Regions from separate parts of the Allobosea sp. RAC05 genome, predicted to be linked through region 3. Evidence: predicted binding sites of a transcription regulator. Region 3 holds the regulator's gene; each other region holds the start of a gene.
What was found. The regulator PhoB, encoded in region 3, activates phosphate uptake and scavenging genes when phosphate is short. The targets are predictions, from matches to a motif close to TGTCATNNANCTGTCAT.
Positions count from the first base shown of each region.

Region 1: the regulator PhoB is predicted to act here: its motif matches at 2,741-2,757, upstream of phnD (phosphate/phosphite/phosphonate ABC transporter substrate-binding protein).
Region 2: the regulator PhoB is predicted to act here: its motif matches at 3,953-3,969, upstream of BSY19_RS17485 (RNA degradosome polyphosphate kinase).

Region 1 covers NZ_CP016464.1:3,010,934-3,017,758, forward strand. The annotation lists gene BSY19_RS17705 (ABC transporter permease) at 1-1,190, opposite strand, end outside; gene BSY19_RS17710 (ABC transporter substrate-binding protein) at 1,342-2,658, opposite strand; gene phnD (phosphate/phosphite/phosphonate ABC transporter substrate-binding protein) at 2,968-4,005, shown strand; gene phnC (phosphonate ABC transporter ATP-binding protein) at 4,042-4,827, shown strand; gene phnE (phosphonate ABC transporter, permease protein PhnE) at 4,824-6,452, shown strand; gene BSY19_RS17730 (extracellular solute-binding protein) at 6,492-6,825, opposite strand, start outside.
Region 2 covers NZ_CP016464.1:2,964,718-2,971,542, reverse strand. The annotation lists gene rnd (ribonuclease D) at 1-163, shown strand, start outside; gene ppx (exopolyphosphatase) at 174-1,751, opposite strand; gene BSY19_RS17485 (RNA degradosome polyphosphate kinase) at 1,687-3,882, opposite strand; gene BSY19_RS17480 (acyl-CoA desaturase) at 4,120-5,373, shown strand; gene BSY19_RS17475 (P-loop NTPase family protein) at 5,381-6,073, opposite strand; gene BSY19_RS17470 (AI-2E family transporter) at 6,066-6,825, opposite strand, start outside.
Region 3 covers NZ_CP016464.1:4,449,714-4,456,538, reverse strand. The annotation lists gene pstB (phosphate ABC transporter ATP-binding protein PstB) at 1-419, shown strand, start outside; gene phoU (phosphate signaling complex protein PhoU) at 463-1,182, shown strand; gene phoB (phosphate regulon transcriptional regulator PhoB) at 1,341-2,039, shown strand; gene BSY19_RS24605 (TIGR03862 family flavoprotein) at 2,198-3,436, shown strand; gene BSY19_RS24600 (tetratricopeptide repeat protein) at 3,615-4,067, opposite strand; gene uvrB (excinuclease ABC subunit UvrB) at 4,487-6,825, shown strand, end outside.

The DNA of each region.
Region 1 (6,825 bases), 1.4 Mb from region 3:
AGCCATTCGCGGCCGATCAGCTTGGTGCGCAGGACGAGATAGGCGATCGCGACGCCGAGCACGATGTCGATACCGCCGGCCAGCGTCGCATAGATCAGCGTGTTCTTGATGTAGACCGAGCTTTCGCCGAAAACGCGGGCGTAATGCGCCGTGGTGAAGGCGTCCGGCAGCGGCGAGAACGACCAGATCGTCGCGAAGGACAGCAGCAGCAGCCCGAGATGCGGCGCCAGCACCAGCGCCAGGATGAGGATGACGACGCCATAGCCGAGCACGGCTTCCCAGGGCGTCATGACGCGCCGTGCCAAACCGCCGCCGCCACGCTGGGTCGTGGCGTAGTCGCGTCCCTTCAGCGCCAGCGCCGACAGCCACATGGCGATCACGGAGGCGACGATCAGCACCACGGAAATGACGTAGCCCATCGGGTCGGCGATGCCGATCGAGGTCACCCGCAGATAGGCCTGCGGCGCGAGCATGTCCTTGACGTTGAGCAGCAGCGGCGTCGCCAAGTCGTCGAAGACCTTGACGAAGACGAGCGAGGCGCCGGCCAGATAGCCCGGCAGCGCGAGCGGAAAGACGATGCGGCGGAACAGGCGAAAGCCCGAGGAGCCGAGATTCTGCGCCGCCTCCTCCATCGCCCGGTCGATGTTGCGCAGCGCCGCCGAGAGATTGATCAGGATGAAGGGGAAGTAGTGGACGGACTGGACGAAGATGACGCCGTTCAGCCCCTCCATGAAGCCGATCTTGAAGCCGAACCAGTCGTCCAGCAGCAGGTTGATCGAGCCGTTGCGGCCGAAAAAGAGCTGCATCGCGACCGCACCGACGAAGGGCGGCATGATCAGCGGCAGGAAGCCGAGGGTCTGCACCAGCATCGCGCCGCGGAAAACGAAGCGCGTCGTCAGATAGGCGAGCGGCAGGGCGAAGACCGAGGCCCAGACCACCGACATCGCCGAGACGTAGAAGGAGTTCCACAGCGAGCGCATGAACAGCTCGGTGCGGACGAAATCGTAGAAGTTCACCAGCGTGAAGTTAGACGTGCCCTTCTCGGTGAAGGCGACGTAGAGCACGGTCCCGACCGGCAGCCCCAGAAACAGCAGCAGGAAGGCCGCGATCGCCAGCGCCAGCGCGATCTGGCCTGGCGTGGCGGAGAGGCGGCGGGCGCGGGGAAGAGTGGCGCTGGGAATGGCGGTCATGGGCACTCGGCAGGGAGATCATGCGCGGCGTCATCCCGGCCGCAGCGAATCGGAGTGCCGGGATCCATCGCAGGGCGTTGCGCTCGACGATGGATCCCGGATCGACGCGGCCTCGCCGCTTGTCCGGGATGACGGTTGAGGTGCGGACGGCTTACTTCGCCGCCTTGAGCGCCTCTTCGGCCTTGGCCTTCGCCTTGGCGTAGCTGTCGCGGGCGAAGCTCGCCCATTGCGCCTCGACCTCGGCCTGGCGGGCGCCCTTCTCCTTGCCGCCGGTGAAGGCGCCGCGCAGTTCGGCGCTGGAGGCCTGGGTCTCGCTGACCGGCATGGCGACGATGAGGGTGCGGGCCTCTTCCAGCAGGGCCTTGGCCTGCGGGTTCGGCTTCTTCGCCAGTGCCGCCTCCACCTCGTGCAGCGTCTTGGTGACGCCCTTGAGCGCATCGAGCTGGAACGAGATCAGCTGGTCGAACAGCGTGTCGACGACGGCGGTGCGGGCTTCCGATTTGTCGACGTCGAAGCCGATCATCTTCTGGAAGCGCGCATCGGTGAAGGGGTTCGGATAGTCGGCGCCGGCCTTGGCATAGACGGCCGGATTGACCGGCAGACGGCGGATGCCGGGCTCGAGGAGGACCTCCTGCCCCGCGGGCGAGAGCAGGAACTCGACGAAGGCCTCGGCGGCAGCCCGGTTGGGCCCGTTGGCGACGATGCCGACATTGGCGGGCACGACCGTGGTCACGCTCGGATACACGAACTTGACCGGAAAGCCCGAGGCCTGCGCCGAGAAGGCGAAGAAGTCGATCACGATGCCGACGCCGACCTGGCCGGAATTGACCTGCTCGGGAACGCCGAAGGAGCGCTCGTTGATCGCGCGAAAATTACCCGCCATCTCCTTGATGGTGCGCCAGCCCTTGTCCCAGCCCTCCCCCTGCAGAATCGTCTCGATCGTCAGATGGGTCGTGCCCGAGCGCGAGGGCGCCGCGATCGCGACATGGTCGAAGAAGACGGGCTTGGCCAGGTCCTGCCACTCCTTCGGTTCGGGCAGCTTGTTGGCGCGGGCATAGCGCTCGTTCCACATGATGCCGTAACCGGAGGCCGCGAAGCCCGCATAGAAGCCGGCGGGGTCGTTGATCGGGTAGGAGCCGATCTTCTCGGGGATGCCGGTCGCCTTGGGCTTGTAGGGGCTGAGCAACTGCTTGCCCTTGAGCACCTCGAAGGCGTCCGGCGCCGAGGCCCAGAACAGATCGACCTGGTTGTTCGCCTTGGTCTCCTCAAGATACTTCACGCCGGCATTGGTGTTGCGGTTCTGGACCTCGAGCGTGACGCCGGGCGTCGCCTTTTCGAACGCCTTCTTGATCGGGTCCGTGACGTCCTTCGAGAAGGAGGTGACGACCGTGACCTTGCCCGCCGGGGCCTGGGCCAGGGCCAGCGAGGATGTGACGGCGAGAGCCATCGCCAGAACCAGTGTCTTCATCGCAACCGTGACCTCCCGGACTGATTGACCGCGCCCGGCATCGAGGCCGGACATGCGTAGCTCGGCGGCTCGCCGCCATGCGCGTCATGAAACTGTCATATCCACCCTCGGCTTGTCACCCTGCCCTACTGCACCGGGCCCCATGCTGCCACATGCCCAGGCAATCCGTGACCGGGCCGACGGCCATGGCTGGGCGATGGTCCGAGCGGGAGGGCCGGCTCGCGGGTTGAATATGACGGTTTTGTGTCACATACCTGCAGCAAGCCGGACGAACCGGCAGCGCGGGAGAAATGTTCGATGAGCCTCAAAATGACCCATCTCGCGGCGACGGCGTCGCTGCTGGTCCTGAGTCTGGGCGGCTGGAGCAGCCAGGCCGCGGCCCAGGACACCTGCCCCAACCGGGGCCAGCTCGACACGATGTATTGCGACGCGGATCGCGACCTCGTCGCCGACGCCCCCACCGACCCGAAGAGGTGGAAGGACCCCTCCGCGCTGGTCTGGGCTTATACGCCGGTCGAGGATCCGGCCGTCTACGCCAACATCTTCAAGCCGCTGAGCGACCATCTCGCCACCTGCACCGGCAAGCGGATCGTCTACTACCCGGTCCAGTCCAATTCGGCCGAGATCGAGGCGATGCGCTCGGGACGGCTGCATTTCGCCGGATTCTCGACGGGCCCCACCGGCTTTGCGGTCAACCTCGCCGGCGCCGTGCCCTTCGCCGCGAAAGGCTCGTCCGAGGGCGTTCGCGGCTACAACCTCGTCGCCGTGGTCAAGGCCTCGAGCCCCTATCAGAAGCTCTCCGACCTGAAGGGCAAGAAGGTCGCTCACACCTCGCCCTCGTCCAATTCGGGCAATCTCGCACCCCGCGTCCTCTTCCCCGAGCACGGCTTGACGGCGGAGACCGACTACAAGCCGCTGATGTCGGGCGGGCACGACAAGTCGATCCTCGGCGTCGTCTCGGGTGACTACGACATGGGCGCGGTCGCCGGCGACGTCTACGAGCGCATGATCGTGCGCGGCACGATCAAGAAGGAGGATGTGCGCGAGATCTACCGCAGCGCGATCTTCCCGACCTCGTCATTCGCCTATGCCCACGACCTCAAGCCCGAACTCGCCAAGAAGCTGACCGACTGCTTCTACTCCTTCCGCTTCACGCCCGAGATGACCAAGGAGTTCAACGGCGACGACCGCTTCCTGCCGATCACCTACCAGAAAGACTGGGCGGTGGTGCGCGATGTCGCCGAGAAGTCGGGAACGCCCTACAACAAGTCGGCCTATGACGCCGAGGCCAAGCGCGAGGCGGACGCGCTCGCCAAGAAGAACGCGGCGCCGGCCAAGGCGCCCTGATCACAAGACGCCGTCGTCGAACGAGGTTTTCCCATCATGAGCGCCCTGCCTGTGGCGTCCGGCCAGGGCCGGGCGCTCGTCATCCGCAACCTCGTCAAGGAGTACCGGCCCGGACAGCCGGTGCTGCGCGACATCTCGCTGACGGTCTCCGAGCCGGGCATCGTCGCGATCATCGGCCCGTCGGGCACCGGCAAATCGACGCTGATCCGCTGCATCAACCGGCTGGTCGATCCGACATCGGGCTCGATCCTGCTCGGCGGCACGGACCTGGCGAAGCTCCAGGGCGAGGCCCTGCGCCAGGCGCGGCGCCGTCTCGGCATGGTCTTCCAGGAGTACAACCTCGTCGAGCGGCTGACGGTGATCGAGAACGTGCTCTGCGGCCGGCTCGGCTATGTGCCGGTCTGGCGCGCCTGGACACGGCGCTTCCCGGAGGCCGACATCGCCCGCGCCTTCTCGCTGCTCGATTCAGTGGGGCTGGGCGAATTCGCCACCCGGCGTGCCGACCAGCTCTCGGGCGGTCAGCGCCAGCGCGTCGGCATCGCGCGCGCGGTGATGCAGGACCCCGATCTGGTCCTCGCCGACGAGCCGACCTCCTCGCTCGACCCCAAGACCTCCGTCGAGATCATGGAACTGCTGGCGCAGGTCGGGCGCGAGCGCGACATTCCGGTGCTGGTCAACATCCATAACGTCGCGCTGGCGAAGCGCTACGCCCTGCGCATCATCGGCATGTCGAAGGGCATGGTGGTCTATGACGGGCCACCGGCCGGACTGCAGGACAGCCATCTGGCGGAGATCTACGGCGGCGAAGGCTGGATGGAATGAGCGCACCTCCGCTCGCCTCGGGAAGCCTGCGCGCCCGCGCCTTTCCGCCAAACTGGCCCCTGCGCATCGGCGCGGCGCTGTTTCTCGTCTATGTCGCCTATGCCGCGCAGATCCTCGACATCCGCTGGGAGCGTTTCGTCCTGGGGCTCGACAATGGCGCCCGCTTCATCGGCCGGATGTTTCCGCCCAACACCGCCGCCGACAAGATGCAGCTCTTGTGGTCGGGGATGCTGGAATCGCTGCAGATCGCGATCATCGCGACGGCGGCGGGCGTGCTGCTGGCCCTGCCGCTCGGACTGTTTGCCGCGCGCAACCTGATGCCCCTGCCGGTGACCGTCGCGGCGCGCGGCGTCATCGCGCTGTGCCGCACCTTCCATCCGGTCATCGTCGCCATCCTGTTCGTCAAGGCGGTGGGCTTCGGTGCGCTGGCCGGCGTGATGGCGCTGGTGGTCGCGACGCTCGGCTTCATCGCCAAGCTGATCGCCGAAGCCATCGAAGAGATGTCGATGAAGCCTATCGAGGCGCTGCGCGCCGCCGGCGCGCCGTTCCTCTCGGTGGTGACGATGGGCGTAGTGCCCCAGGTGCTGCCGCGCTTCATCGGCTTTGCCGCCTACCAGCTCGACTCCAACCTGCGCAATTCCGCGCTGGTCGGCCTCGTCGGCGGCGGCGGCATCGGGGCGACGCTGTTCACCGCCTTCCAGCGCTTCGACTATGATTTCGTCCTGACCATCATCATCGCGATCATCGTCACCGTGATGGCGGGCGAGGTGCTCTCCGCCTTCATGCGGCGGATCTACCAGGACGAGGCCCCGTCCGGCCTCGTGGTCGAGAGCCCGCAGGGCCGGCTGTGGCGCCGGTTCACGCCGCTGGAACGCGGCCTGAGGCTGGCGTTCTGGGGGCTGGCGGCGCTGGCGCTCGGCTGGTCGGTCCAGACCATCGAGGTCATCCCGGAATTTCTCTACGACGCGCCGCAGCAGACCGCGGACCTGTTCGGGCGGATGTGGCCGATCGACTGGAGTTATTTCGGCAAGACCGTCGGCACCGCCCTGGTCGAGACGCTGCATACCGCAACGCTGGGCACGATCCTCGCCGTCCTGCTCGCGACCCCGGTCGCCCTGATGTGCGCCCGCAATGTCGCGCCGTCGCCCTGGGTCAATGCGCTCGGCCGCTTCATCCTCGTCGCGACGCGCTCGGTGCATACGCTGGTCTGGGCGCTGCTGTTCGTCGCCGTCTTCGGGCCGGGCGCGCTGGCGGGTGTGATGGCGGTGGCGATCCACTCGATCGGCTTCACCGGCAAGTTCCTGTCCGAGGCGATCGAGGAAGCGAAAGCGGGCCCGATCGAAGCGCTGCGTGCCGCAGGCGCCTCGCGCCGCGCCATCCTGCTGAAGGGCTTCTGGCCCCAGGTAAAGCCGGCCTTCCTGGCGGTGAGCCTGTTCCGCTGGGACATCAATGTCCGCGAGAGCGCGGTCCTCGGGCTGGTCGGCGCGGGGGGGCTGGGCGTCGCGCTGCAAGCCTCGATGGACAACCTCTACTGGGACCAGGTCGGCCTCGTGCTCCTGGTGATCTTCGCGGTCGTCGTCGTGACCGAGATCGTCACCGCGACCATCAGGTCGCGGGTCATCTAGCGGGGGATCGGACGATCCGATGCGCGGGGAAGCGGAGCCTTACTTCGGGGCGAGATAAGACTGCCAGCGCTTCAGAAACTCCTCGCGCTTTGCCGCCGCCTCGGTCTCATCTGTGTCGAAGATCTTGATGCTGGCCATGGCGGGCAGGTCGGCATGCTTGGCGACATCGATGTCAGACCGGCTCGGACGCCGGAAGGCGGCCTCGAGCAGGGCGATCTGCACCTCCTTCGAGAGCAGCAGATCATAGGCCGCTTTCGCTGTGGCGCCGGCAGGCGCGCCCTTCACCAGCACCTGGAACTCCGGCGTCGAGAACGTCCCCTCCGCAGGATAGAGCAGCGAGATTTCGCGCTGCCCACCGGCGACATAGGCATAG
Region 2 (6,825 bases), 1.5 Mb from region 3:
CATCGCGTCCTCGGACGATCTCGAGGCGATCGCCTCGGATGACGAGGCCGACGTTCCCGCGCTTCAGGGCTGGCGGCGCGAGGTCTTCGGCGACAAGGCGCTGGCGCTGAAGAGCGGTTCGCTCGGCCTGCGGGTCCTGCGCGGTCGCGTCATCGTCGGGTGAGGCGGCCGACTCAGAGGCGCGCGATCTCGTAGTCGCGGCCCAGCAGCTTCGCGAGCTGCTTGAGGCGGCCGATGACGCGTTCGCTGGCGAGTGGGCCGAGATCCTCGGGCAGCCGCAGGATCAGGCGGCCATCGACGCAGGTCGCCGGCATGCGCGGCAGCAGACCCGCCATGCCGGCCGACAACAGATAGGCGACGCGGAAGATCGCCGCCAGCAGCAGGGCCCGGTCGAGGATCGGCGTCGGCAGCAGTGCCCTCAGGGCGTTGGCGGCCGGCGAGTCCGCCTTCAACCCGGCATAGCGATGGAAGATCGCGAGCGCCAGGAAGGCCCGGCCGACATGGTCGATCCCGGTGAAATAGGCATGGGCGATGACGTTCATGCTCTGCTCGCCCCGGTAGTCCGGATGGGCGCGCCAGCCGATATCCGAGAGCAGGCAGACCGATTCGATCAGCCGCGGCGAGGGTTCGTCTCCCGCAAGCCCCGCCGTCTCGAGGATGGCGCGGCTCCAGGCGATGAGTTCGGCGGCGTGGCGCGGGTCGCGTGCGCGCAGGTGGTTGTAATCGCGGGCCGCGCGCAGCAGCGGATCGGCGGCGCGCTCCTCCTCCGAGAGCTGCTCGTGCAGCAGGCCCTCGCGGACGCCCTGGGCCGAGATGATGACGGCGCGGGGCTTGCCGCGCTTGATCAGTTCGTCGAGCACGAGCGCGCCATAGGCGAGCAGCGGACGCCGTGCCGACGAGACCGCGTCGATGGCCGGGAGCCCGGTCAGATCGGCCCGCTCGACCAGCTTGACGAAATCGGCGACGTCCTTGGCCGGCAGCGTATAGCCATGCATGACGTTGAGAGGATAGCGCACCTGGTGCTGATGCAGGGTCGCCAGCGCACGCCAGGTGCCGCCGACGGCGTAGAAGTCACGCCCCTTCATCGCGTCGATCTGCGGCAGCCTGTCGAGCTCGTCCTTGACGATCTTCTCGGCGAGCCTGAGCGAGTTCTTCGAGCGGTCGAGCAAGGCGAGGCCGCCGAGCGGGACGCTCGCGCCCTCCCCGACCCGGCCGCGGCCCACCGGGATCAGCTCGAGGCTGCCGCCGCCGAGATCGCCGACGACGCCGTCGGGATTGTCGAAGCCGGAGATCACGCCGAGGCCTGACAGTTCCGCCTCGCGGTCGCCCGAGATCAGCTCGATCGGCTGGCCGATCGCCGCCTCGGCCCGGGCGATGAACTCGGGCCCGTTGCTGGCATAGCGAGCGGCGGCGGTGGCGATGACCCGGATCTCGCCGACATTCATCGCCTCGCAGAGGATGCGGAAGCGCACCAGCGCGCCGATCGCCTTCTCGATCGCGTCGGGCGCGAGGCGTCCCGTGGTCGCGACCTGCCGGCCGAGACCGGCCATCTCCTTCTCGTTGAAGACCTGGGCCGGGGCCCGCGCCACCATCTCGTAGACGACGAGGCGGACCGAGTTCGACCCGATGTCGACGATGGCGAGCGTGCCGGCTCCCAGCCCGAGGCGGCCGGGCGCGGTCCTGGCGTCAGACCTTGCGTCCCCCGCGGCGCGAGAGGGAGCGAGGGCTGGAATTGGAGAGAGATTTGCCACGTCCTGAGAGACTCGGGTTCGTCATGAAATACTTGTGCGCGTTGAACGACTCTTCGTTCGGCGCCGGGACAATGCGTCGGGAGCCGCCATCGGGCAAGATCGTCCAGCTCTGTTCGTTGTCGAGGAAGTTCGCCAGCATGATCTGCTCCAGCAACTGCTGGTGGACCGTCGGGTTCAATATCGGTGTCAGCGCCTCGACGCGGCGGTCGAGATTGCGCGGCATCAGGTCGGCCGAGGAGATGTAGAGCTTGGCCTTGGGCGATGGCAGGCCGTGGCCGCCGCCGAAGGCGTAGACGCGGGTGTGCTCGAGGAAGCGGCCGATGATCGACTTGACGCGGATGTTCTCCGACAGGCCGGGCACGCCCGGCCGCAGGCAGCAGATGCCGCGCACGACGAAGTCGATCTCCACCCCGGCCTGGCTGGCATCGTAGAGCGCATCGATGATGACGGGGTCGACCAGCGAGTTGCACTTGCCCCAGATCGCGCCCTTGCGGCCCGCCTTCACATGCGCGACCTCCTCGGCGATGTCGTCGAGCAGGCGCTGCTTGAGGCCCACGGGCGAGACCGACATCTTCTCCAGCTCGGCCGGCTCGGCATAGCCGGTGATGAAGTTGAAGACGCGCGCCACGTCCTGCGACATCACCGGATCGGCGGTGAAGAAGGAGACGTCGGTGTAGATGCGCGCCGTGATCGGATGGTAGTTGCCGGTCGCAATATGGCAGTAGGTGACGAGCTGGCCGGCCTCGCGCCGCACGACCAGGGACAGCTTGGCGTGGGTCTTCAGCTCGATGAAGCCGTAGACCACCTGCACGCCGGCCCGCTCCATCTCCTTGGCCCAGCGGATGTTGGCCTCCTCGTCGAAGCGCGCCTTGAGCTCGACCAGCGCCGTGACCGACTTGCCGGCCTCGGCGGCTTCCGTCAGCGCCTTGACGATCGGCGAGTTCGACGAGGTGCGGTAGAGCGTCTGCTTGATCGCGACGACATTGGGATCGCGGGCCGCCTGCTGCAGGAACTGCACGACGACGTCGAAGCTCTCATAGGGGTGGTGGACGAGCAGGTCCTTCTGCCGGATGGCGGCGAAGCAATCGCCGCCATGCTCGCGGATGCGCTCGGGGAACCGGGCATTGTAGGGCTTGAACTTCAGGTCCGGCCGGTCGACGCCGACGAGCTGCGCCAGTTCGCTGAGCCCGATCATGCCCTCGACCTCGACGACCTCGTCCTCGTCGACCTTGAGCTCGCGGATGATCAGCCGGCGCAGATGCGGCGGCATCCCCGTGCTGATCTCGAGGCGGATGACGACGCCCAGCCGGCGCAGCTTCAGCATCGTCTCGAAGACGCGGACCAGGTCCTCCGCCTCCTCCTCGACGTCGAGATCGGTGTCGCGGATGACCCGGAACGAACCGGTCCCCTTGACGTCGTAGCCGGGGAACAGCTTGCCGATGAACAGCGAGACCGCATCCTCGAGCGTGATGAAGCGCCGCAGTTCCTCGCGGGCGAGGTCCGGCAGCTCGATGAAGCGGTCCATCTTGATCGGCACGCGGATCAGCGCATCGAGCTGGCGCCCGTCGCTGATCCGCTCCAGCGCCAGCGCCAGCGTGAAGCCGAGATTGGGAATGAACGGGAAGGGATGGGCCGGGTCGATCGCCAGCGGCGTCAGCACCGGGAAGACGTAGTTGAGGAAGTAATCCTCGAGCCAGACCCGCTCGGCCGGGCCGATGTCGCCGGGACCAAGCAGATGGATGCGGTTCTCGTGCAGGTCACGCTTCAGCTCGACCCAGCGCGCCTGCTGGTCACCGGTCAGCGCGGCGACGGCCTTGCCGAGCTCGGCGAGCTGCGCGGCCGGGGTCAGCCCGTCCTGGCTCGGCGTGACGACGCCGGCCTTGAGCTGCTCGCGCAGGCCGGAGACGCGGACCATGAAGAACTCGTCGAGATTGGCGGCCGAGATCGACAGGAAGCGCAGCTGCTCGAGCAGCGGGTGGTTTCGGTTGGAAGCCTCCTCCATGACCCGCCGGTTGAACTGCAGCCAGGACAATTCGCGGTTCATGAAGCGGGCCGGCGATTCGCGCAGCGGCGCCTGCTCCTCGGCGGGAACGGGATGCGCAGCCTCGATGACGCTCGGTTGCGTGTTCATGCGCTTGGCTCTCGTTCCGGTCGCTGCTCTGGCCACGGTCGTCTCCCTGAGCGTCTTCAGCCACCGTAGCGTGACGGTTCGATGACAACCATGTCATTTCCGGCTGCAGGGGCCGGCGAATGTGCCTGCGTCGCCAGGCCCCCTTGCGTGGCGCCGCCCGCTCCTGTTTCGTGCCGCCGCGGGGACCCCATCCCCGGGCGGCCGAACCTGCGCCGTCTGGATTCGACAGAGGCCGTTTTGAGCAGCTCTTCCCATCGTGACGATGGCGACATCGTCTACCCGTCCGCCATTCCCTTCATTCTCGCGCATCTGGCCTGTTTCGGTGCCCTCTGGAGCGGGGTCACCGCGACCTCGGTCTGGCTCGCCATCGGCCTCTACTGGCTGCGGATGTTCGCCGTGACGGGCGGCTACCACCGCTATTTCTCGCATCGCACCTACAGGACCAGCCGAATCGGCCAGTTCGTGCTGGCGGTGCTGGCGCAGTCGACGGCGCAGAAGAGCGTGTTCTGGTGGGCGTCCAAGCATCGCCATCACCACCGCTATGCCGACACCGAGCACGACGTGCACTCGCCGGTGCAGACCTCCTTCGCCTATTCGCATGTCGGCTGGATCTTCAGCCGCGACCACCACGTCTTCGACGATTCGACGATTCAGGATCTGACGAAGTTCCCGGAGCTGCGCTGGCTGCACCGTTTCGAGCTGACTCCGGCCGTGCTGCTGGCGGTGCTCTGCTACGTCATCGACGGCTGGGCGGGGCTCTTCGTCGGCTTCTTCTGGTCGACGGTGGCCGTCTACCACGCCACCTTCTGCATCAACTCGCTCGCCCATGTGCATGGCGACAAGGACTATGTGACCGGCGACGAAAGCCGCAACAACTGGTGGCTCGCCATCATCACCATGGGCGAGGGCTGGCACAACAACCACCATGCCTACCAGTACAGCGTCCGCCAGGGCTTCCGCTGGTGGCAGATCGACCCGACCTACTACATCATCCTCGGGCTCTCGAAGCTGCGCCTCGTCTGGGACCTGAAGCAGCCGCCGCAGGCGGTGATCGAGCGCTCGCAGGCGCTGCCCCCGCGCGTGATCGAGCGCTCCGCCGAGCGGCTGGCGGCGTCCGTCCCGGTCGATCGGGTCGTCAGCGCCTTCCGCGAGGCCTATGCGGCGACACCCGCTCTGCCCGAGCTGCACTGGCCGAGCCTGACGCTGGCCGAGCTGCGGGCGGCGCTGGCCGATCTGCAGGAACGCGCCGGCGACCGCTTCGCGGAGATCCAGAGCCAGGCCGCCGAGGCCTGGGCGCAGTGGGATGCCTCGAGCTGGCAGCTGCCCGTCCTGCCCAGCCGCGAGCAGCTCAACGCCAAGGCCGCCGCGATGTTCGTCAAGACGCCGTCGCTCGACGCCATCGCCAACAGGGCCCATGAGCTGCTGGTCGAGGCGATGCATGCGCGGCTCGTCGCGCTTCCCGTCGAGGCGGCCCCGCGCCGTCTGGGCTGAGGCGGCTTCAGTCCTCGGCGTAGAGGCGCTCCAGCGCCTCGGCCGCGAGGGGCCGCGTGACGCGGCGCCCGCGCTCGAGCGACAGCTTGTCGAGCAGGTCGACCAGAGCGCGCGCCGCCGCGAAAGAGCGCTCCATCCGCAGGGCGAGCATCTCGATGATCATGGTGTCGACCACGAGCTGGCGGTCGATGAAGAGCTTGACCAGGACGGCGCGCAGGAGCGCGTCGTCGGGCGGCTCGATCCGGGCCTCCGGCGCCAGCCGCAGCCGCGACAGCAGATCCGGCACGCGCAGCCCCCATTGATCGGGCGCGGCCCGGGCGGTCAGCAGGAGGTGCCCGCCCCTCGCCTTGACCGCGTTCATCAGGTGGAACAGCGCCGCTTCGTCCTCGAGCCCACGGTCGCAATCCTCGACAACCAGTGCCCCGCCGGAGACCAGATGGGGCACCTTCGCATCCACCACCTCCGCCGCCGGCACGGTCCAGGCATGGGCACGCTTGGCCCAGATGGCGGCGAGATGGGTCTTGCCGGCGCCTTCCGGCCCGGTCAGGCGCAGCCAGGCCTCGGGCCAGTGCGGCCAGGCTTCAACCAGCCCGTAGGCGGCCTCGTTGGACGGCCCGATCAGGAAGTCCTCGACACCATGGCGGCTGTCGACCGGCAGGTCGAAGGCGAGCTGGCGCGGACGGGTGGGCTGCTCAGGCATCGGTCTCGAGGCGCGCCTGAACGGCTGCGGCCTTGGTCGCATCACCGCCATGGTAGATGTTGCTGGCGAGGTATTGCCGCAGGGCGAAGCGGCAGAGCACGCCGATGACCGCCGCGAGCGGCACGGCCAGCAGCAGCCCGACGAAGCCGAAAAGCGAGCCGAAGGCGAGCAGCGCGAACATCAGCCAGACCGGGTGGACGCCGATCGAGTCGCCGACGAATTTCGGCTGGAAGATATTGCCCTCGAGGAACTGCCCGGCGGCGAAGACGGCCAGCGTCGCCAGCGGCCAGGTCCAGTCCGGCCAGAACTGGACGATGGCGACGCCGACCGACAGCACGAGCCCCGTCAGCGAGCCGACATAGGGAATGAAGGACAACAGCCCCGAGATGATGCCGATCAGGGCGCCGAAATTGACGCCGAGCAAGGTCAGGCCCACCGCATAGAAGATGCCGAGCAGCAGGCAGACCAGGGCCTGTCCGCGCAGGAAGCCGGCGATGGCGACGTCCATCTCCTGCAGCAGGCCGCGGATCGTCTCGCGGTGCTCGAGCGGCAGCCAGCCATCGACCGTCGTCATCATCCGGTCCCAGTCGACCAGCAGGTAGAAGGCGATCACGGGCGTCAGCACGAGCAGCGAGAACACCCCGACGATGGCGGTGCCGCCGGTCCAGAGCGACTGGAGCACGCTGCCGACCCATTTGGTCGCCTCGCCGACGAGGTTGCCGAGCGAGTTCTGGGCCTCCTCGGTGAGCTTC
Region 3 (6,825 bases):
AGAAGCCGCCGAAGTCCGAGCTCGACGACCGCGTCGAGGGCGCGCTGCGCCGCGCCGCGCTGTGGGACGAGGTCAAGGACAAGCTCAAGACCTCCGGCATGGGCCTGTCGGGCGGCCAGCAGCAGCGCCTCTGCATCGCGCGCACCATCGCGCAGAAGCCGGAGGTCATCCTGTTCGACGAGCCGACCTCGGCGCTCGATCCGATCTCGACCGGCAAGATCGAGGACCTGCTCGAGCAGCTGAAGACCGACTTCACCATCGTCATCGTGACCCACAACATGCAGCAGGCGGCGCGCATCTCGCAGTACACCGCCTTCATGTATCTCGGCGAGGTGATCGAGTTCGACGCGACCAACACGATCTTCATGAACCCGGGCAAGAAGCAGACGCAGGACTACGTCACCGGCCGCTTCGGCTGACCTGACCGCCGCTTCCGCTCCGCATCCAAAGGACAACGCCGCGATGACCGAACATATCGTCCGCTCCTACGACGCCGAACTGGAGTCGCTGCGCCGCAGCCTCGCCGAGATGGGCGGCATGTCCGAGCGCATGCTCGGCGATTCCACGGTCGCGCTGGTGCGCCGCGACACGACGCTGGCCCAGAAGGTGATCTCCGCCGACCAGCGGCTCGACAACCTGCAGCGCGACGTCGAGGAGCGCGCCGTGCTGACGATCGCCCGGCGCCAGCCGCTCGCCAACGACCTGCGCGAGCTGATCTCGGCGATCCGGATCGCGTCGGACATCGAGCGCGTCGGCGACCTCGCCAAGAACATCGCCAAGCGCGCCGTGGCGATCTCGGGCCAGTTCTCGCCGCCGCACCGGGCCGTGGTCGGGCTCGAGCATATGAGCCGGCTGGTCCAGGCGCAGCTCAAGGACGTGCTCGACGCCTACGCCACCAACAACGAGCAGAAGGCGCTCGAGGTCTGGCACCGCGACGGCGAGATCGACGCGCTCTACACCTCGCTCTTCCGCGAGCTTCTGACCTACATGATGGAAGATCCGCGCAACATCACCTTCTGCACGCATCTCCTGTTCTGCGCCAAGAACGTCGAGCGCATCGGCGACCACACCACCAACATCGCCGAGACGATCCACTATCTCGTCACCGGCGAGTCGCTCGACATCAACCGGCCCAAGCTCGAGACCACCGACATCACGGTCGAGGCCGTGACGGGAAGCTGACAACACCGACTGCGCCGGAGCCTTCGCCGTCATGGTCGGGCCTGTCCCGACCATCCACGTCTTCGCCGGACCCACCCCGCGTTCAAGACGTGGATGCTCGCCACAAGGGCGAGCATGACGATGCGTTTCGGCACAAACGCCAAGAACGGAACCGTGCCATGGCCGCCCGCATCCTGATCGTCGAGGACGAGGAACCCCTCACCCTGCTGCTGCGCTACAATCTCGAGGCCGAGGGCTTCGTGGTCGACAGCGTGGCGCGCGGCGACGACGCCGAGCTGCACCTGCGCGACAACACGCCCGATCTCGTGCTGCTGGACTGGATGCTGCCGGGGCTGTCGGGCATCGAACTCTGCCGCCGGCTGCGGGCGCGGCGCGACACCGAGCGGGTGCCGATCATCATGCTCACCGCACGGGGCGAGGAGACCGAGCGGGTGCGCGGGCTCGCCACCGGCGCTGACGACTATGTCGTCAAGCCGTTCTCGCTGCCGGAGCTGATTGCGCGCATCCAGGCGCTGCTGCGCCGGGCGAAGCCCGGCCATGTCGCCGGATTGCTGACGGCCGGCGATCTCGAACTCGACCGCACGACGCGGCGCGTGCGCCGCTCCGGCGAGGAGCTGCATCTGGGCCCGACCGAGTTCCGCCTGCTCGAATTCCTGATGCAGGCGCCGGGCCGGGTCTATTCGCGCGCGCAACTGCTCGACGCTGTCTGGGGCCGCGACGTCTACATCGACGAGCGCACGGTCGACGTCCATGTCGGGCGTCTGCGCAAGGCGATCACGCCGGGCGACGCCAAGGACCCGCTGCGCACGGTCCGCGGCGCGGGCTACGCCTTCGACGAGACATTTGCGCGGGTTTGAAGGCGAGGAGGCGTCATGCTCGGGCTCGACCCGAGCATCTCTCGCGGGAGATGATCCTGATCGAGATTCTCGGGTCTGCGCTTCGGTCCGCCCGAGAATGACGGCGGCATTGGCCCGCCTCGCTTGACCCGCGGCGTCCGACGGCGCAAGCCGGCCCGATGCACAGCAAAGACATCGCCATCATCGGCGCCGGCCCCGCCGGGCTGATCGCCGCCGAGCGGCTGGCGCAGGCCGGCCATCGCGTCACGATCCATGAGCGGATGCCGTCGCCGGCGCGGAAGTTCCTGCTCGCCGGGCGCGGCGGGCTCAACCTGACCCATTCCGAGCCGCTGGAGACCTTCCTGCCGCATTACGGCGCGGCGCGGGACTGGCTCGAACCCGCGGTTCACGCCTTCCCGCCGCAGGCGCTGCGCGACTGGGCCGACGGGCTGGGCGCGGAGAGCTTCATTGGCACCAGCGGGCGCGTCTTCCCCAAGGCGATGAAGGCCTCGCCGCTGCTGCGCGCCTGGCTGCGCCGGCTCGACGGGCTCGGCGTGCGGCTCGAAGCCGGCCGGCGCTGGACCGGCTGGGCCGAGGGAGCGCTGACCTTCGCCACGGCGGCCGGCGAGACGGTGACGCTCACCCCCGATGCGACGCTGCTGGCGCTGGGCGGGGCAAGCTGGCCGCGGCTCGGCTCCGATGGCGGCTGGGTGCCGCTGCTGGCGGGGAGGGGCGTTGCCGTCTCGCCCTTGCGGCCCGCCAATGGCGGCTTCGCGGTGGCCTGGTCGCCGACGCTGCGCGAGCGTTTCGCCGGCGTGCCATTGAAGCGGATCACCTTGAAATTTGCCGGCAAAGAGATTGTTGGCGAGGCGATGATCGACGCCCATGGACTCGAGGGCGGCGCGATCTATGCGCTGTCGGGGCCGCTGCGCGAGGCGATCGCGCGGGACGGCTCGGCCGAGCTGGAGATCGACCTGCGGCCCGATCTCGACCTCGCCCGGCTGACCGAGAAGCTCGGCAAGCGACGGCCGGGTGAAACGCTGAGCAACCATCTGCGCAAGGCGGCAGGGCTGTCGCCGGCGGCGGTGGCGGTGCTGCGCGACAGCGTCGGGGGGAAGCTCGACGAGACGCCGGCCGCGCTGGCGGCGGCGATCAAATCCGCGCGCCTGCGCCTCACCGGGACGATGCCGATCGACCGGGCGATCTCCAGCGCCGGCGGCATCGCGGCCGGCGAGATCGACGCAGGCTTCATGCTGCGGCGCCTGCCGGGCGTCTTCGTTGCCGGCGAGATGCTGGACTGGGAGGCCCCCACCGGCGGCTACCTCCTGCAGGGTTGCTTCGCGACGGGAGTCGCGGCGGCGGCGGGCATGGTGGCGTGGTTAGGCCAAGGAACCGCAACGGAGAACCCTCTCCCGTAGGGAGAGGGCAGGGTGAGGGGTCGGCCGCTTGAAAGTGGCGTGAGACCTCACCGGCGCAGCTGTTAGGTTGGCGCGTGACGGGTCTAGGGGCCGACACCTCACCCCTGCCCCTCTCCTTACAGGAGAGGGGTTCCCCGCGATTCCTGGTCGCGGTCGCGCCCGAGAATGACGGCTTCCCCTACCGCCCCTCCGCCTTCCGGATGGCCTCGTCGAGATCCTGCCATTCATGGCAGCGGCCGCAGAGGCTGGCGAGCCTGGCGAGGTTGGCCTTGGCGCTCGCCATGTCGCCGGTCTCGATGAACCATTCGCCCTGGTATTCGAGCGCGGGCAGGAAGGTCGGGTCGCGCATCAGCGCGGCGTCGTAATACTGCTTCGAGAGCGGGTAGTTCTTCAGCTTGCGGTGCGAGAAGGCGAGCCAGTTCAGCAGCACCGGCGAGTGCGGCGAGCGCTTCAGCAGCACCTCCAGCTTCTCGATGGCGGGCGGGAAGTTCTTCTCCTCGATCCAGCGCCGCGCCTGGCGGTATTGCGGGTCGTCGTCGAGCCAGGTCCAGTCCGGCCCGACCGCCTGCGCCCCCGCCGCGGTGAGCAGGGCTGCGGCGCCCGCCATGATCGCAATGACGCGTCGGCGCATGGCGTGTCCTCCCGGCTTGGTCCCGGCCGTTGTCCCCGGCCATGAGGCCGATCCTGCAGACATCGCATGACAAGTCCATTGCGAAAGGGCGCCGCCGTCCTGGTGCCGAGGCGAGGACAGCGCGGGAACCCTCTCCCGTAGGGAGAGGGTAGGGTGAGGGGTCGGCCGTTTGAAGGTGGCGCGAGACCTCACCGGCGCAGCGGTCAGGGCGTGCTCACTGGTCCAGGGGCCGACACCTCATCCCTGCCCTTCTCCTTACAGGAGAAGGGTTCCCCGCGGTGCCCGCGCCTTATCCGGCCCAGGATTCTCGGGGCAAGCCCGAGAATGACGCTCTTCTCCTGCCAGCTCCTGTCACCAGTGCGCTCCCCCATGCGCAGCCCCCTCTCGCGCGTGGACGGGATGCGCCCCATATTGCCGGGATGTCCGACACACCTGCCAAAGACTCGCCCGCCAAGTCCAAGCCCGCCAAAAAGCCCTCCAGCGCGCGCACGCCCAATTCCAAGGCGTCGCGGCAGGAGTTGAAGCCGCTCGAGGGCTATCTCGCCGATCTGCTCAACCCGGCGATCAACCGCGGCAACGCCGTGCCCGGCGGCGCAGCCGGGTTCTCCGACAAGCCGCAGGCCGGCTATGAGGCGAAGCCGAGCTACGCCACGGAACGGCCCGGCGGCGAGGAGCGGCCCAAGCGCAAGCTCTCGAAGAAGGCCGATGCCGCCTTCATCGGGGCCGAGGGCGCGGCGGCCGCGACCGCGACCTCGCTGCAGACCCTGCTGGAGAGCGGCAACCCCTTCATCGAGCCGGGCAAGGCCTGGGTGCCGCACCGCCCGCCGCGGCCCGACAAATCCGAAGGCGGTATCCGCTTCCGGATGAACTCGGAATACGAGCCCGCCGGCGACCAGCCGGCCGCGATCGCCGAGCTGGTGGAGGGCATCTCCCGGCAGGAGCGCGACCAGGTGCTGCTCGGCGTCACCGGCTCAGGCAAGACCTTCACCATGGCGCAGGTGATCGAGAAGACGCAGCGCCCGGCGCTGATCCTGGCGCCGAACAAGACGCTGGCGGCGCAGCTCTATGGCGAGTTCAAGAGCTTCTTCCCCGACAATGCGGTCGAGTATTTCGTCTCCTATTACGACTACTACCAGCCCGAGGCCTATGTGCCGCGCTCGGACACCTTCATCGAGAAGGAATCCTCGATCAACGAGCAGATCGACCGGATGCGCCATTCGGCGACGCGCTCGCTGATCGAGCGCGACGACGTCATCATCGTCGCCTCGGTCTCCTGCATCTACGGTATCGGCTCGGTCGAGACCTATACGGCGATGACCTTCGGCATCAAGCTGGGCGAGCGCGTCGAGCAGCGCCAGCTCATCGCCGATCTGGTGGCGCTGCAATACAAGCGCACCCAGCATGATTTCACCCGCGGCAGCTTCCGCGTGCGCGGCGACGTGATCGAGCTGTTCCCGGCGCACTATGAGGACCGCGCCTGGCGCATCGGCCTGTTCGGCGACGAGGTCGAGAGCATCAGTGAGTTCGACCCGCTGACGGGGCAGAAGACCGCCGACCTCGAATTCGTCAAGGTCTACGGCAATTCGCACTACACCACGCCGCGGCCGACGCTGACCCAGGCCGTGAAGAGCATCAAGCAGGAGCTGAAGGCCCGCCTCGACGAGCTCAATTCGATGGGCCGCTTCCTCGAGGCGCAGCGGCTCGACCAGCGCTGCACCTTCGACATCGAGATGATCGAGGCCACCGGCTCCTGCAACGGCATCGAGAACTATTCGCGCTATCTCACCGGCCGCAAGCCGGGCGAGCCGCCGCCGACCTTGTTCGAATACCTGCCCGACAATGCGCTGGTCTTCACCGATGAGAGCCATGTCACCGTGCCGCAGATCGGCGGCATGTATCGCGGCGACTTTCGGCGCAAGGCGACGCTGGCGGAATACGGCTTCCGCCTGCCCTCCTGCATGGACAACCGGCCGCTGCGCTTCGAGGAGTGGGATGCGATGCGCCCGCAATCGGTGCATGTCTCGGCGACGCCGGGCAGCTGGGAGATGGAGCAGACCGGCGGCGTCTTCACCGAGCAGGTCATCCGCCCGACCGGGCTGATCGACCCGCCGGTCGAGATCCGCCCCGCCAAGCACCAGGTCGCCGACCTGCTCGACGAGATCAAGGAGGTCACGGCCGCCGGCTATCGCACGCTCGTCACCGTGCTGACCAAGCGCATGGCCGAGGACCTGACCGAGTACCTGCACGAGAACGGCGTGCGCGTGCGCTACATGCACTCCGACATCGACACGATCGAGCGCATCGAGATCCTGCGTGATCTGCGGCTGGGCGCCTTCGATGTCCTCGTCGGCATCAACCTGTTGCGCGAGGGTCTCGACATTCCCGAATGCGGGTTCGTGGCCATTCTCGACGCCGACAAGGAGGGGTTTCTGCGCTCCGAGACCTCGCTGATCCAGACGATCGGCCGCGCCGCCCGCAATGTCGACGGCAAGGTCATCCTCTATGCCGACCACATCACCGGCTCGATGGAGCGGGCGCTGGCCGAGACCGCGCGCCGCCGCGAGAAGCAGGTCGCCTACAATCTCGAACACGGCATCACGCCGCAGACGATCAAGCGCGCCATCGGCGACATCCTGGGCTCGGTCTATGAGCGCGACCATGTCACCGTCGACACCGGGCTCGCCACACCCGCCGCCGGGCATAACTTCAAGGCTGCGCTGGCCGATCTCGAAAAGCGCATGCGCGAGGCCGCCGCCGA